DNA from 3 places in the Streptomyces sp. NPDC088794 genome. Region 2 is predicted to be linked to each of the others. Evidence: riboswitches for the same ligand, from Rfam matches in the RefSeq annotation. Region 2 holds a riboswitch; each other region holds the start of a gene.
What was found. A riboswitch is a leader RNA that binds a small molecule or an ion and turns the genes downstream of it on or off. The one in region 2 is predicted to bind cobalamin.

Region 1 (5,420 bases), on a different contig from region 2:
ACCGCCGTCCTCGCGGTCCTGATCATCGTCGTGATCGCGGACGCGGCCCGCGTCTGCGTCCGCCATGTCCGCCGCCCGGCCCTGTCCACGCTGAGCGAGTCCCCGTACGTCGAGTCCAAGCTCACCGCGCCGGCCGGCCTGTTCCCGACCCGGACCGAGAAGGAGGAGGAACGCCGTGCGGCCGTCGGTACCGCTGCGCCGGGCGATTAGAGGAGTGCGCTGGTACGTGCGTGAGCTGACCGACGAGTCGGCCTACGACCGGTACGTCACGCACGTCCGCAAGGACCATCCGGACGCGGCGGTGCCGTCCCGGCGCGAGTTCGAGCGAATGCGCACGGACCGTCAGGAGGCGGACCCCCGGCAGGGCTTCCGCTGCTGCTGAGGGGCCTCCGCGGGCCTCGTAAGGCCCCCTGTTGGGCCATCTGTCGGGCCTTCACAGAATCGACATACCGATATGCGGACGAGGTCTTCCGCATCCGTGACACCGTGACCTACATTGCCTGCGCGTTACCCAGGTGATCACAGGCGATCCCTGGTAGCCAGTGAGGGGACGGAGCCGCGGAATGTCAGAAGTGCCCGAAGTGAAACCACCGGTGGTGACACCGGTCCGCGTGGTGATCGCCCTCTGCCTGATCGCCCCGTTCGTGGCGATGCTCTGGGTCGGCTCCTACGCCAAGACCGACCCGACGTTCATCGGCATCCCCTTCTTCTACTGGTACCAGATGCTGTGGGTGCTGATCTCCACCGCGCTGACCATGACCGCGTACCAGCTGTGGCAGCGTGACCAGCGCGCCCGCACGAAGGGTGCCGCCAAGTGAACGACGGCGTGAACGGCGTAGCGCTCGCCGTCTTCATCTTCTTCTTCGTGGCCGTCACGGTCGTCGGCTTCCTGGCGGCCCGCTGGCGCCGGGCCGAGAACGAGGCCAGCCTCGACGAATGGGGCCTGGGCGGACGGTCGTTCGGCACCTGGGTCACCTGGTTCCTGCTCGGCGGCGACCTCTACACGGCGTATACGTTCGTGGCGGTCCCGGCGGCGATCTACGCGGCCGGCGCGGCCGGCTTCTTCGCGGTGCCGTACACGATCCTCGTCTACCCGCTGATCTTCACCTTCCTGCCCCGCCTCTGGTCGGTCTCGCACAAGCACGGCTATGTGACGACGTCCGACTTCGTGCGCGGCCGGTTCGGCTCGAAGGGCCTCTCGCTCGCGGTGGCCGTCACCGGCATCCTCGCGACGATGCCGTACATCGCGCTCCAACTCGTCGGCATCCAGGCAGTGCTGGACGTGATGGGCGTCGGCGGCGGTGACGACACCAACTGGTTCGTGAAGGACCTCCCGCTGCTGATCGCCTTCGGCGTACTCGCGGCGTACACCTACTCCTCGGGACTGCGCGCGCCCGCGCTGATCGCGTTCGTGAAGGACACGCTGATCTACATCGTCATCGCGGTGGCGATCATCTACATCCCGATCAAACTGGGCGGTTTCGACGACATCTTCGCCAAGGCCGGCGAGGCGTTCGCGCAGACCAACCCGGCGACCGGCAAGCCGCGCGGCGCCCTCGCACCGGCCGAGGCGGGTCAATGGACGTACGCCACCCTGGCGTTGGGCTCCGCGCTCGCGCTCTTCATGTACCCGCACTCGATCACCGCGACGCTCTCCTCCAGGAGCCGTGAGGTGATCCGCCGCAACACCACGATCCTGCCGCTGTATTCACTGATGCTCGGCCTGCTGGCGCTGCTCGGGTTCATGGCCATCGCGGCCGGAGTGAAGGTCAGCAACGGGCAGTTGGCGATCCCGCAGCTGTTCGAGGACATGTTCCCGGACTGGTTCGCGGGCGTGGCCTTCGCGGCGATCGGCATCGGCGCGCTGGTGCCCGCGGCCATCATGTCCATCGCGGCCGCGAACCTCTTCACCCGCAACATCTACAAGGACTTCATCAAGCCGGACGCCACACCGGAACAGGAGACCAAGGTCTCCAAGCTGGTGTCCCTGCTGGTGAAGGTCGGCGCCCTGGTCTTCGTCCTGACGATGGACAAGACGGTCGCCATCAACTTCCAGCTCCTCGGCGGCATCTGGATCCTCCAGACCTTCCCGGCCCTGGTCGGCGGCCTGTTCACCCGCTGGTTCCACCGCTGGGCCCTGCTCGCCGGCTGGGCGGTCGGCATGATCTACGGCACGGCCGCCGCGTACGGCGTCGCCTCCCCGACCCAGAAGCACTTCGGCGGCTCCTCCAAGGAGATCCCCGGCATCGGCGAGATCGGCTACATCGGCCTCACCGCGTTCGTCCTGAACGTCGTCGTCACGGTGGTCCTGACCTTCGTCCTGAAGGCACTGAAGGCCCCGGAGGGCGTCGACGAGACGCAGCCGGGCGACTACACGGCGGACGCGGGCGACCCGGGCGTGGAGGTGGAACTGCCGCCGGCCACGGCGGGGACCTCGCACTAGGCACTCCTGCTCAACGGGCCGCCGGAGAAAATCCGGCGGCCCGTTGTCGTACCCGTCGGGCACACTCGCCTGCATGGACATCGTGATCCGGGCAGCGCACCCCACCGAATACGAGACCCTCGGCGAGATCACCGCCCAGGCCTACCTCCAGGACGACCTGCTGACCTTCGGAGAGAGCGACTGGTACCTCGGCGAGCTCAGAGACGTGGCCAATCGGGCGGCCGTCGCCGACGTGCTGGTCGCCACGGACAGGGACCGGATCCTCGGCGGGGTCACCTTCGTCACCGCCGGCACGCACATGGCCGAGCGGGCCGGCCCCACCGAGGCCGAGATCCGCATGCTCGCCGTCGACCGGGCGGCCCGCGGCCGGGGCGCGGGCGAGGCACTCGTCCGCGCCTGCGTCGACCGCGCACGAGCCGCCGAGGACTGCACCGGCATCGTCCTGTCCACCCAGCCGACCATGCGCGCCGCCCACCGCATCTACGAACGCCTCGGCTTCGTCCGCGTCCCGGAACGGGACTGGAACCCCATTCCGGAGGCCGGCGACTTCGTGCTGCTCACCTATCAGTTGACGTTCTGACACGCTCCGAAGTCGGCGCGCGACACAACATCTAGGGGTGCTCCTACAACCCAGCACAAGATGTATGCTCATGCTCGCTGTCGTCGCAGGGGAATCCGGTGCGAATCCGGAACTGTCCCGCAACGGTGTACTCATGCGTGTTCGCACATGTATGGGCGTCAGTCCGAGGACCTGCCGACAGCGCGCCCGACCAAGCCGGTCGGGTGCCATGACGTCCGGGCCTCGTGGAATGGGCCGGGGACGCGACGCCGTCGTGCGCTCGTGGCTGCCCCCTGCCCTCCGCCTGGCCCCCGTGCCCAGCGAGGGAGAGCCCCACGTGACCATCGCGCCAGCCGACCCGGCTTCAGTCACCGCGCCGGAGACCGACGGCCCCGGTACCGCGTTGCTGCGGATCCTGACCGAGTTGACCGCCGACCTCCCCGACGCCGACCCCGGCCGGGTCGCCGCCGCCGCGTTGCGCGGCCGGTCCGCGCAGGCCGACGAGGCCGAACTGCGCGAGCTGGCCACGGAGGCCGCCGCCGGTCTCATCTCGGAGGACCCCGCCTACTCGCAGGTCGCCGCCCGGCTGCTGACCATCTCGATCCGCGCCGAGGCCGCCTCGCAGGGCGTCACCTCGTTCACCGAGTCGGTCCTCGTCGGCCACCGCGAGGGCCTCATCGCCGACCGCACCGCCGAGTTCGTCCGCGTCCACGCGGCCCGCCTCGACGAACTGATCGACCGCACCGCCGACGACCGCTTCGGCTACTTCGGCCTGCGCACCCTGCACAGCCGCTACCTGCTGCGCCACCCCATCACCCGCAAGGTCGTCGAGACCCCCCAGCACTTCATGCTGCGCGTCGCCGCCGGCCTCGCGGAGGACGACAGCACCCGCGCCCTGGACGAAGTCGCCTCGCTCTACCGCCTGATGAGCCGGCTGGACTACCTCCCCTCCTCCCCCACGCTCTTCAACTCCGGCACCCGGCACCCCCAGATGTCGTCCTGCTACCTCCTCGACTCCCCGATGGACGAGCTGGACTCCATCTACGACCGCTACCACCAGGTCGCCCGCCTCTCCAAGCACGCCGGCGGCATCGGCATCGCCTACTCCCGCATCCGCTCCCGGGGTTCACTGATCCGCGGCACCAACGGGCACTCCAACGGCATCGTCCCGTTCCTCAAGACGCTGGACGCCTCCGTCGCCGCCGTGAACCAGGGCGGCCGGCGCAAGGGCGCGGCCGCGGTCTACCTGGAGACCTGGCACTCCGACATCGAGGAGTTCCTGGAGCTGCGGGACAACACCGGTGAGGACGCCCGCCGTACGCACAACCTGAACCTCGCGCACTGGATCCCGGACGAGTTCATGCGCCGGGTCAACGAGGACGGCGTCTGGTCGCTCTTCTCCCCCGCCGACGTGCCCGAACTCGTCGACCTGTGGGGCGCGGAGTTCGACGCCGCGTACCGCAAGGCCGAGGCCGCCGGGCTCGCCCGCAAGACCATCCCGGCCCGCGACCTCTACGGCCGCATGATGCGCACCCTCGCGCAGACCGGCAATGGCTGGCTGACCTTCAAGGACGCCGCCAACCGCACCGCCAACCAGACCGCCGAGCCGGGCCACACGGTCCACTCCTCCAACCTCTGCACGGAGATCCTGGAGGTCACGGACGACGGCGAGACCGCGGTCTGCAACCTGGGCTCGGTCAGCCTCGGCGCCTTCGTGGTCGGCCGGGACATCGACTGGGACCGGCTGGACGAGACCGTCCGCACGGCCGTCACCTTCCTCGACCGGGTCGTCGACATCAACTTCTACCCGACCGAGCAGGCGGGCCGCTCCAACGCGAAATGGCGTCCCGTCGGCCTCGGTGCCATGGGCCTCCAGGACGTCTTCTTCAAACTCCGCCTGCCCTTCGACTCCCCCGAGGCCAAGGCCCTCTCCACCCGCATCGCCGAGCGCATCATGCTCGCCGCGTACGAGGCGTCGGCGGACCTGGCCGAGCGCAACGGCCCCCTCCCCGCCTGGGAGAAGACCCGCACCGCCCGAGGCGTCCTGCACCCCGACCACTACGACGTGGAACTGACCTGGCCCGAGCGCTGGGCGGCACTGCGGGAACGTATCGCCAAGGTCGGCATGCGCAACAGCCTCCTGCTCGCGATCGCCCCCACCGCCACCATCGCCTCGATCGCCGGCGTCTACGAGTGCATCGAGCCGCAGGTCTCCAACCTGTTCAAGCGCGAGACGCTGTCCGGCGAGTTCCTCCAGGTCAACTCCTACCTGGTCGACGAGTTGAAGCGCCTCGGCGTCTGGGACGCCCGCACCCGCGAGGCGCTGCGCGAGGCCAACGGCTCGGTGCAGGGCTTCGCCTGGATCCCGGCGGAGGTCCGCGCGCTGTACCGCACGGCCTGGGAGATCCCGCAGCGCGG
Region 2 (5,420 bases):
GCGCCGGGTGAAGTCGCGGGCGGTGTCGCCGTCCCGGGTGAAGATCGCGACGCCGTTGCCGTAGAGGTGCTCGCTGGGCAGGCGCAGGGCCTCCTCGTAGTCGGCGGCGCGGACCACGGACAGGACCGGGCCGAAGATCTCCTCCTGGTAGATCCGCATGGCCGGGGTGACCCGGTCGAAGAGGGAGGCTCCGGCGAAGAAGCCGTCCTCGTGGCCGGGCAGGACGAAGTCCCGTCCGTCAACGACGAGTTCGGCGCCCTCCTCGACGCCGAGGTCGACGTACGAGCGCACCCGGTCGACGGCGTCCCGGCCGACCAGCGGTCCGAAGTCGGCCTCGGGGTCGTCGCTGCGGCCGATGCGCAGCGACCCGATGCGCTCCTTCAGTCGGGCCACGAGCGCGTCGGCGGTGGCCTCGCCGACCGGGACGGCGACGGAGATCGCCATGCAGCGCTCCCCCGCCGAGCCGTTGCCCGCGCCGATCAGGGCGTCCACGGCCTGATCGAGGTCGGCGTCCGGCATGACGATCATGTGGTTCTTGGCGCCCCCGAAGCACTGGGCGCGCTTGCCGTGCGCGGCGGCGGTGGCATAGACGTACGCGGCGATCGGGGTGGAGCCGACGAAACCGAGGGCTTCGACGCGGGGGTCTTCGAGAAGGGTGTCGACGGTCTCCTTGCCGCCGTGGACGACGTTCAGGACGCCGGGCGGCAGGCCCGCTTCCAGGAAGAGTTCGGCGAGCCGGAGCGGAACGGAAGGGTCGCGTTCGGAGGGCTTGAGGATGAAGGCGTTGCCGCAGGCCAGCGCGGGCGCCGCCTTCCACAGGGGGATCATCGCGGGGAAGTTGAAGGGGGTGATGCCGGCGACGACTCCGAGCGGGGCTCGCAGGGAGTGGACGTCGATGCCCGTGCCGGCGTTGTCGGTGAACTCGCCCTTGAGCAGGTGCGGGATGCCGGCGGCGAACTCGACGACTTCGAGGCCGCGCTGGAGGTCGCCGTGCGCGTCGGCGACGGTCTTGCCGTGCTCGGAGGAGAGGAGCCGGGCCAGTGAGTCCCGCTCCCCCTCGACGAGTTGGAGGAAGCGGAGGAAGACGCGGGCGCGGCGCTGCGGGTTCCACTGACCCCACTCGCGCTGCGCCTCGGTGGCGTCGGCGATGACGGCCTCGGTCTCGGCGCGGCTCGCGAGCGGGACGCGGGCCTGCACCTCGCCGGTGTTCGGGTCGTACACATCGCCGTAGGACCCCGAGGTTCCCGGGGTGTGCTTGCCGCCGACGAAATGACTCAACTCGCGCACGGGAGCGCGGTCTTGTGCGTGGACCATGGATGCCTGCTCTCGTCAGGTGGGGTCCAGGAATGGCGCGCTCGCCACCGGCACGGACGCCGAAAGCGCACACGTGCGGGGGGGGCCGCGCAGGATCGCGTATGGCGAAGGGCCGTCAGGTCCTGACGGTGGAATGCCGGAAAGACTCGGCAACAGGCAGTGGGCCCCTGCCGGGATCGTGAACGCATACCGGTGCCATGCGTGTCTGCTCCATCCTCGTGGACAACACGGAACAAACCGCGGCCGGTATCCTGACTCCCGGATCAGCGCGCGCCGTCCGCCTTCCCGACATCCAGCTCGTCAGTGGCGTCCTGCTCGACGGCGAACTCCCCGGTCACAGTGGCGGGACCGTGCCGGTTTCACACCGGCTTCCCTGCACCGCGGACCTTGGGGCACGAGCATATAGTTGGACGTCCTAGTAAATCCAGTGCCGACGGCCGCGCGGCTATTCGGGTTCCGTTCAGGAGTCGCCTGGATCGGCCGCTCGCGCGGGAGCGGCGAAACGCACCGGCGCCCGGAATCGGGCCTTGCGGGCGGCCCGGCGGAACGTCGTGAGGACGGCCGGTCCCGCCAGCAGGATGCAGAGGAAGTTGGTGACCGCCCGCCCTGTGTCCCAGCCGAGGGACGTGGCGATGTCGAAGGCGACGTAGCGATGCCACTGCTCGGTGAACGGCAGGCCGGGCAGATAGGCGATGGAGTTGTTCGGGTCGAGGGAGAACGGCCAGAAGGAGAGGTTGAGCAGGAAGCCGAAGAGATAGCCGGAGAGCGAGCCGTAGACGGCGAGGAGCAGTACCTCGCGTCGGCCGCTCGCTCTGGGGAGGAAGCCGGCGAGCATGCCGACGAACGCGCAACCGAACATCTGGTACGGCATCCACGGCCCGACCCCGCCGGTGATGAGGGCGGAGGCGAACAGCGAGGTGCACCCCAGGACGAAGCCGAAGCCGGGCCCGTAGACGCGTCCGGCGAGGACGAGGACGAAGAAGACGGTCTCGATGCCCGCGGTGCCGGCGCCCAGTGGACGCAGCGCCGCGTTGACGGCGGACAGGACGCCGAGCATCGCGAGCGCCTTGGAGTCGATACCGCCCTCGGCGATCTCGGAGAGGACGACGCACAGGACGAGTACCAGCAGCACGCCGAAGATGAGCGGGGGTGCGTAGTTCGAGCCGAAGGTGCCCGGTGCGACGACGAACGGCCAGAAGAACGCGACCACGCCGAGGATCGCGGCGAGCGCCATCACGATCCCGGCGCGGCCGGTGAGCCGGATGGCCGGGGCGGAGGTACGGAGTGCGGTCATCGGTCGGAGTCCCCGTCCAGCAGCGGGAGCACCTGATCGACGGTCAGGAACGGCAGCGGAGCGAGGATCTTCGCCGTCTGCGGCGCGAACACCGGTGAGGCCGTGATGACTTCGGCGGTGGGCCCGTCGGCGACGATGTCCCCCTCCGCCATGACGACGACCCGGTCGGCGGCGCGGGCGACGAACTCGACGTCGTGGGTGGCGATGACGACGGCCCGGCCCTCGGCGGCCAGCGCGTCGACGATCCGGACGAGTTCCGTCTTTGCGCGGTAGTCGAGGCCGCGTGTCGGCTCGTCGAGAAGCAGCACTCGGGGTGCGGCGGAGAGTTGGATGGCCAGGACGAGTGCCAGCTTCTGTCCCTCGGACAGGTCGCGCGGGTGGGTGTCGTCGGGGATGCCGGGCGCGAGCCGGTCCAGGATGGCGCGGGCCGGCTCCCCGCCGGCCGACTCGGTGTCGGCCTGGCCGAGTTCCTGTTTGACGCTTTCGAGATAGAGCAGGTCGGCGGGGGTCTGCGGGACCAGGCCGACAGCCCGGCGGGCCTCGGCGGAGGACAGCGCGTGCGGATCCCCCGGGGCGTCGGCGACCTTGACCGTTCCGGCGCGACGCGGACCGGAGCCCTGGAGTGCCCACAGCAGGGAGGACTTGCCGGAGCCGTTGCGGCCCATGAGCGCGACGACCTCGCCCCCTCGGAGGTCCAGGTCGACCTCCCGGACCGCCGGTACCCCGTGGTAGGTCACCGTTACGCCGCGCGCGGTCAACAGCCGTGGGCCGACGCTGGTTTGGGGAGGGCGTACGGGTCCGGGCGTTCGGCCTTTCAGACGGGTCCGCAGGGGGGCGGCGGCGCGGCGGGCGTCGCGGATGGACAGGGGCAGCGGGGACCAGCCGGCGGCTCGGCCGAGTTCCACGATCGGCGGCGCGATCGTGGACGTACGCAGGATGTCGGCGGGTGCGCCGATCGCCGCGCGGCCGTCGCCCGGCAGATGGACGATGCGGTCGGCGTACTGCACGACCCGTTCGAGGCGGTGCTCGGCCATCAGCACGGTGACGCCGAGGTCGTGGACGAGGCGGGTGACGGCGGCGAGGACTTCTTCGGCCGCCGTGGGGTCGAGAGCTGAGGTGGGCTCGTCGAGGACCAGGACGCGGGGGTGAGCGGTGAGGACGGAGCCGATGGCGACGCGTTGTTGCTGGCCGCCGGAGAGTTCATGCAGGGCGCGGTGGCGCAGGTCGGCGAGGCCGAGCAGGTCGAGGGTCTCCTCGACGCGCTTGCGCATGGTGGCGGGCGGGATCGCCAACTGCTCCATGGCGTAGGCGAGTTCCTCCTCGACGGTGTCGGTGACGAAGCCGTCCAGGGGGTCCTGGCCCACCACTCCGACGACGTCGGCGAGTTCGCGCGGCGGGTGGTGAGCGGTGTCGCGGCCGTCCACGACGACCCGGCCGTACAGGGTGCCGCCGGTGAAGTGCGGCACGAGCCCGTTGACGGCGCCCAGGAGCGTCGACTTACCGACGCCCGTGTGCCCGACGACGAGGCACAGTTCGCCCTCCTCCACCGTCAGGTCGACCTCGCGCAGGGCGGGTTCGGCCGCGTCGTCGTAGTGGACGGTGACCTGGTCGAAGGTGATCACGTGGCGCCGGCTTTCTCGGTACGCCGAGGGGCGGTTGGGGGCGGGGAGAGGAATCCGGCGGTCCCGGCGAGCAGGATCGCGGCGGTCGGGACAAGCGGCAGGGCCGGCCAGGTCAGGGGGTAGAGGGAGGGGTTCAACTCGGCGGGGTCGTAGCCGAGGTTGCTGTAGAGCAGCACGGCGGCCACGACACCAGCACCGGATACGGCCCATTCCGGCAGTCGCCAGGGGTCTGGTCGGTAGGTGGTGCGGGTGACCCGGCGTCCGCCCAGCCGCAGCCCGGCCACGCAGAGCAGGGCTCCGGCGAGCATTGCGGGCAGGCCGAGGACGGTCGGGGCGGTCGCGTCGAGCAGTCCGTACGCCCCCGCGCACAGCCCGCACATGCCGAGCAGCATCAGCGCTCCGGTGACGCGGCGCGAGCGGGGGGTGGCGGAGCCCGCCCGGCCGTAGCCGCGGGAGTCCATCGCGGCGGCCAGGCGCAGGGACCGTTCGAGCGCGTCCTCCAGGACGGGGACCGCGATGCCTCGCAACGCCTTGAACCCCTTGGCGCGTCCGGCCCGCAACTTCCGCGCGCGGGCGACGCGTTGGACGCTCTGCACGAGCTGCGGCGCCACGCTGATGGCGACGGTGACCGCGACCCCCAGTTCGTACAGGGCGCCGGGCAGCACGCGCAGCGCCCGCTTCGGGTTCGCGAGGGTGTTGGCGGCGCCGATGCAGCACAGCATGCAGGCGAGCCGGAGCCCGTCGGTGGCGGCGGAGAGCACGGCCTCCAGGGAGACCGGGCCGCCGATCTGGATGCCCGCGTACCAGTCCGGGGTGGGGATGTGCGGCAGGGAGAACAGGAAGTGGTCGCGGGGTGTGATGCCGGTGGCGAACACGGCGCGGAAGACGACGCGGATCGCGACGACGGTGAGGGCCAGGTACAGGTAGTACTTGAAACCGCGCGCCCAGGGTGCCTCCGTGCGGCGGGCCGTGACGACGTAGCCGAGGACGGCCAGGACGAGGAACAGCAGCAGCGGGTTGTTGGTACGGCTGACAGCGGTGGCCAGGGCGAGCGCCCACACCCACCAGGCCACGGGATGCAGGGTGCGCGGCAGGCGACGGCCGCCCGTGTCCGGTGCGGGGCCGGACACGGGCGTGGCCGCTGCCGCGTCAGCGGTCGTACGGGCCACGGCCGGTCACTCGCTGCGGCG
Region 3 (5,420 bases), on a different contig from region 2:
GGGCGGAACTCGCACCTCCGGAAGATCGCCTATGCGGACATACCTCTTACGTGTCGCGCTTGGCCGGGGAGCGCCGAGCGCACGGGGATCTTCCAGTAATCTCCGGGTGTTTTGTCTGCACGTCGCCATTCCGGGGGGAAATATGGCCCGTGACCACACACCGTTCCGCGCGCCCGTCCGCACGCCCTTCCGCGCGCCCTCTCACGCACCTCTTCGCGCGCCCCACCACCGCCGCAGCCGCCTGATCGCGGCCTGTGTGGCGGCGCTGGCCGTCGGGGGCAGCCTGCTCGCCGAGGTTCCCGCCTCCGCCGCGAGCCTGCCGAAGGGGCACGACGTCTCCTCGCACCAGAGGAACGTCGACTGGGCCGGCGCGAAGGCCAAGGGCGCCAAGTTCGTCTACATCAAGGCGACCGAGTCGACGACCTATCAGAACCCCTACTTCGGCCGGCAGTACGACGGTGCGCGCGGCGCCGGCATCATCCGCGGGGCGTACCACTTCGCGCTGCCGAACAAGTCGTCGGGCAAGGCGCAGGCGGCGTACTTCGTGCGGCACGGCGGTGCCTGGACGGCGGACGGCAGGACGCTGCCGCCCGCGCTCGACATCGAGTACAACCCGTACGACTCCAAGAAGAAGTGCTACGGACTGAGCAAGGCGGCCATGGTCGGCTGGATCAAGTCGTTCAGCTCCGAGGTGCGGCGGCTCACCGGGCGCCTGCCGGTGATCTACACGACCGCGCACTGGTGGGCCCTGTGCACCGGCGGCAGCGGCGCGCTCGCCGCGAACCCGCTGTGGATCGCCCGCCACGACTCCCCGGACACCGGATCGCTGCCGGCCGGATGGTCGTACTGGACCTTCTGGCAGTACGACAACAGCGGCAGCCTGCCGGGTGATCAGAATCTCTTCAACGGGACCCAGACCCAGCTGAAGAGGTTCGCCCGGGGCTACTGAGCCAAGGGGCGCGGGGGTCGTCGAGGTCGCCGGGACGGATCGGTGCGGCGACCCCCCGTTTCATACACCACGAAGCCCCCCTCAGTTCACTTTCCGTTCATTCAGGTTGCCTACGTTCAATTGGCCGATGACCTCGAACGATTGCCTGGGTAAATGGAAAACTTCTCGCTGATCCTCGCGATTGTGGTCGTAACCGCTCTCGCGTTCGATTTTACGAACGGTTTTCACGACACCGCCAACGCGATGGCCACCACCATCTCGACCGGTGCGCTCAAGCCCAAGGTGGCGGTGGCGATGTCCGCCGCGCTCAACCTGGTGGGCGCCTTCCTCTCCGTCGAGGTCGCCAACACGATCTCCAAGGGTCTCGTCGACGAGACCGGCATCCGTCCCGAGGTCATCTTCGCCGCCCTGGTCGGCGCGATCCTGTGGAACCTGGTGACCTGGCTCGTCGGACTGCCGTCCAGTTCCTCGCACGCCCTGATGGGCGGTCTGATCGGCGCCACCATCGCCTCGGCCGGCACCGGTGCGGTGCACGGCGACGCGCTCGTCACCAAGGTGCTGCTGCCGGCGGTCGCCGCCCCGATCGTGGCCGGTGTCGCCGCGCTGCTCGCGACCCGCCTGTCCTACCGGCTCGGCAGGAAGGCCGACGGCAAGGCCGCCGCGAAGGGCTACCGCGCCGGCCAGATCGCCTCCGCCGGACTGGTCTCGCTGGCCCACGGCACCAACGACGCGCAGAAGACGATGGGCATCATCACCCTCGCCCTGGTCGCCGGCGGCGCCGTCGCCCCCGACTCCGACCCGCCCACCTGGGTCATCCTCTCCGCCGGTCTCGCCATCGCGCTGGGCACCTACCTGGGCGGCTGGCGCATCATCCGCACCATGGGCAAGGGCCTGACCGAGCTTCAGCCGCAGCAGGGCTTCGCCGCCCAGACCAGCGCGGCGACCGCCATCCTGGCCTCCTCGCACCTCGGCTTCTCCCTCTCCACCACGCACGTCGTCTCCGGCTCGGTGATGGGCGCGGGCCTCGGCCGCAAGGGCGGCGTGGTCCGCTGGTCGACGGCGACCCGCATGTTCGTCGCCTGGGGCCTGACCCTGCCGGCCGCCGCCCTGGTGGGCGCGCTCGCCGAGTCCGTCACCGACCTGGGCGACTGGGGCACGGCGGTCGTCGCCGTCTTCCTGATCGCCTCCAGCGCGGCCATCTGGAAGCTCTCCCGCCGCGAGGTCGTCGACCACAGCAACGTCAACGAGACCGAGGAGCCGCCCGGCGTGGTGACCACGGCGATCGCCGCCGTGACCCCGCCTCCCGCGGGCCCGGTCACCGACGACCTGACGGCCACCATCCCGGCGCCCACGACCCCCGCGGCCGATCCGGCCGCCCCGTCGGCCGCCCCCGCTCTCTGATCCCCGCCCACCGGTAACGAAGGAATCACCAGCATGCACATCGACTGGGCGGCCCTCGGCTCCGTCTTCGGCGTCAGCCTCGTGGTCACCGTGGGCCTCGTGGCCCTGTTCACCCTCGGCGTCGCGGGCCTGTCCCGCCAGGAGAAGGCGACGGCCCAGGGCGGCTCGGCCACCCTCGCGGTGACCGGCGCCTACGTCTGCTTCGCGGCGTGCGCGGCGGCTGTGGCGTACGGGATCTCGCTGATCGTCGCCTGATCCCCGCACGTTCCTCGACCTATCGTCCGCCGACCTCCGACGGGCCCTGTGTGGGCCTCAGCACACTCTCCCGTCGCAGGTCAGCGGCAAGTTGACGGTTCTTCCAGGCCCGTGGTGGACTGCCGGGGCCAAGTACGGCGGCAAGAGAGGAAGCCGGTGTGATTCCGGCGCGGTCCCGCCACTGTCACCGGGGTAGGTAGTCCCGGGAGCCAGGAACTCTCGCCGTCGCTCTCTTCGAACCAGGGCGCGGACACCCTGAGTGAGGACAATTCGCCATGCGCGGCCGCCTGTTGAGGTCCATCACCCGAGCTCTGCCCGACCCGACGGCCGGCTGAGCCGATGCGTGCCGATCGCGTCTTCGCGTACGGCGCCGCCGCCGGCCTCCTCGGTGACCATCTGCTCGGCGATCCGCGCCGCGGCCATCCGGTCGCCGCGTTCGGCCGGGCCGCGGGCGCCGTGGAGCGGGTGCTGTGGCGCGACCACCGCGGCTGGGGCGCCCTGCACACCGCCGTGTGCGCGGGCGGCGCCGTCGCCCTCGCCGCCGCGGCAACGTCCGCCGTACGCCCCTCCCGTACCGCCTCCGTCGCGCTGACCGCCGCCGCCACCTGGGCCGTCGTCGGCGGCACCTCCCTCGCCCGTGAGGCGGGGGCCATCGGGCAGGCGCTGGCGGCCGGGGACATCGAGAGCGCGCGGGCCCGGCTGCCCCACCTCTGCGGGCGCGACCCCCAGGCCCTCGACGCCGACGGGATCGCCCGGGCCGTCGTCGAGTCCGTCGCCGAGAACACCTCCGACGCGGTGGTGGGCGCGCTGGTGTGGGGTGCGGTGGCGGGCGTGCCGGGCCTGGTCGGCTTCCGGGCCGTGAACACCCTCGACGCCATGGTCGGGCACAAGTCGCCCAAGTACCGCCGCTACGGCTGGGCTTCGGCCCGCCTCGACGACGTGGCCGGCTGGCCGGGGGCGCGGCTCACCGCCGTCCTCGCGACCGTGGCGGGCGACGATCCGCGCGGGGCGGTACGCGCCTGGCGTGCCGACGCCGGCAAGCACCCGAGCCCCAACGCCGGGCCCGTGGAGGCCTCGTTCGCGGGGGCGCTCGGGGTGCGGCTGGGCGGAACGCTGGCCTATGGAGGGCGAGTCGAGCACCGGCCCGTCCTCAATGGCGCCTCGGGGCGCGCGGTCGTCACACAGGACATCGAGCGGGCCGTACGGCTGTCCCGGCGCGTCGGTCTGCTCGCGCTCGGCGTGAGCGTCGCCGGGCGGCTGCTCGCGAAGGGGCGCAAGTCATGAGCGGCGGCGGGCTGTTGGTCGCCGGGACCACCTCGGACGCCGGCAAGAGTGTCGTCACCGCCGGAATCTGCCGGTGGCTGGTGCGGCAGGGCGTGAAGGTCGCGCCGTTCAAGGCGCAGAACATGTCCCTCAACTCGTTCGTGACGCGCGAGGGCGCGGAGATCGGGCGGGCGCAGGCCATGCAGGCGCAGGCCTGTCGGATCGAGCCGACCGCGCTGATGAATCCCGTGCTGCTCAAGCCCGGTGGCGAGCGGAGCAGTCAGGTCGTGCTCATGGGCAGGCCCGTGGGCGAAATGAGTGCGCGTGGCTACCACGGCGGGCGGCAGGAACGGTTGCTCGGGACCGTGCTCGACTGTCTCGCGGAGTTGCGGGGCACGTATGACGCGGTGATCTGTGAGGGGGCCGGCAGTCCTGCCGAGATCAATCTGCGGCGGACCGACATCGTGAACATGGGGATCGCGCGCAACGCGCGGCTGCCCGTGCTCGTGGTGGGCGACATCGACCGCGGGGGCGTCTTCGCCTCCTTCTTCGGGACGGTCGCGCTGCTCAGCCCGGAGGATCAGGCCCTGATCGCCGGGTTCGTCGTCAACAAGTTCCGTGGCGATGTGTCGCTGCTGGAACCGGGGTTGGAGATGCTGCTCGGCCTCACCGGGCGGCGGACGTACGGCGTGCTGCCGTTCCAGCACGGCCTCGGGATCGACGAGGAGGACGGGCTGCGCATCTCGCTGCGCGGGACCGTGCGGGAATCCAACACCGCGCCGCCTGTCGGCGAGGACGTGCTGCGCGTCGCCGTGTGCGCGATCCCGCTCATGTCCAACTTCACGGACGTGGACGCGCTGGCCGCCGAACCGGGCGTCGTGGTGCGGTTCGTGGACCGGCCCGAGGAGCTGGCCGACGCCGATCTCGTCGTGATCCCGGGGACCCGGGGGACGGTCAAGGCGCTGGAGTGGCTGCGGGAGCGGGGACTTGCCGACGCCCTGGTCCGCAGGGCCGCCGAGCAGCGGCCGATCCTCGGTATCTGCGGTGGTTTCCAGGTCCTCGGCGAGCACATCGAGGACGAGGTCGAGAGCCGGCGCGGACACGTGGACGGGCTCGGGGTGCTGCCCCTGCGGGTGCGGTTCGCGCGCGAGAAGACCCTCACCCGGCCGGTGGGCGAAGCCCTCGGCGAGCCGGTCGAGGGGTACGAGATCCATCACGGTGTCGCCCGACTGACCGGCGGCGAGGCCTTCTTGGACGGCTGCCGGGTCGGTCAGACCTGGGGGACCCACTGGCACGGCTCGCTGGAGTCGGACGGGTTCCGGCGGGCGTTCCTGCGCGAAGTGGCGGCCGCCGCGGGGCGCCGGTTCGTGCCGGCCGCCGACACCTCCTTCGCCGCGCTGCGCGAGGAGCAGCTCGACCGGCTCGGCGACCTGATCGAACAGCACGCGGACACGGACGCGCTGTGGCGGCTCATCGAGTCCGGCGCGCCGCAAGGACTGCCTTTCATTCCACCGGGAGCGCCCGCATGAGCACAGTGTTGTTGTTGTCGACC

Region 1: it holds a riboswitch for cobalamin, as region 2 does, so the genes downstream of both, ACIP6U_RS04635 (ribonucleoside-diphosphate reductase subunit alpha) here and ACIP6U_RS43945 (CoA-acylating methylmalonate-semialdehyde dehydrogenase) in region 2, are expected to answer to the same signal.
Region 3: it holds a riboswitch for cobalamin, as region 2 does, so the genes downstream of both, ACIP6U_RS41370 (cobalamin biosynthesis protein) here and ACIP6U_RS43945 (CoA-acylating methylmalonate-semialdehyde dehydrogenase) in region 2, are expected to answer to the same signal.

Annotation. Positions count from the first base shown of each region.
Region 1 covers NZ_JBIVKB010000002.1:8,906-14,325, forward strand. Annotated here, with positions in the region: gene ACIP6U_RS04610 (carbon starvation CstA family protein) at 1-210, shown strand, start outside; gene ACIP6U_RS04615 (YbdD/YjiX family protein) at 194-382, shown strand; gene ACIP6U_RS04620 (DUF3311 domain-containing protein) at 564-818, shown strand; gene mctP (monocarboxylate uptake permease MctP) at 815-2,443, shown strand; gene ACIP6U_RS04630 (GNAT family N-acetyltransferase) at 2,517-3,023, shown strand; cobalamin riboswitch at 3,071-3,217, shown strand; gene ACIP6U_RS04635 (ribonucleoside-diphosphate reductase subunit alpha) at 3,340-5,420, shown strand, end outside.
Region 2 covers NZ_JBIVKB010000023.1:96,420-101,839, reverse strand. Annotated here, with positions in the region: gene ACIP6U_RS43945 (CoA-acylating methylmalonate-semialdehyde dehydrogenase) at 1-1,314, opposite strand, end outside; cobalamin riboswitch at 1,538-1,719, opposite strand; gene ACIP6U_RS43940 (ECF transporter S component) at 1,775-2,608, opposite strand; gene ACIP6U_RS43935 (ABC transporter ATP-binding protein) at 2,605-4,230, opposite strand; gene ACIP6U_RS43930 (energy-coupling factor transporter transmembrane component T) at 4,227-5,399, opposite strand; gene ACIP6U_RS43925 (hypothetical protein) at 5,406-5,420, opposite strand, start outside.
Region 3 covers NZ_JBIVKB010000020.1:64,660-70,079, forward strand. Annotated here, with positions in the region: gene ACIP6U_RS41355 (lysozyme) at 143-949, shown strand; gene ACIP6U_RS41360 (anion permease) at 1,103-2,350, shown strand; gene ACIP6U_RS41365 (hypothetical protein) at 2,384-2,605, shown strand; cobalamin riboswitch at 2,684-2,847, shown strand; gene ACIP6U_RS41370 (cobalamin biosynthesis protein) at 2,945-3,889, shown strand; gene ACIP6U_RS41375 (cobyric acid synthase) at 3,886-5,397, shown strand; gene cobN (cobaltochelatase subunit CobN) at 5,394-5,420, shown strand, end outside.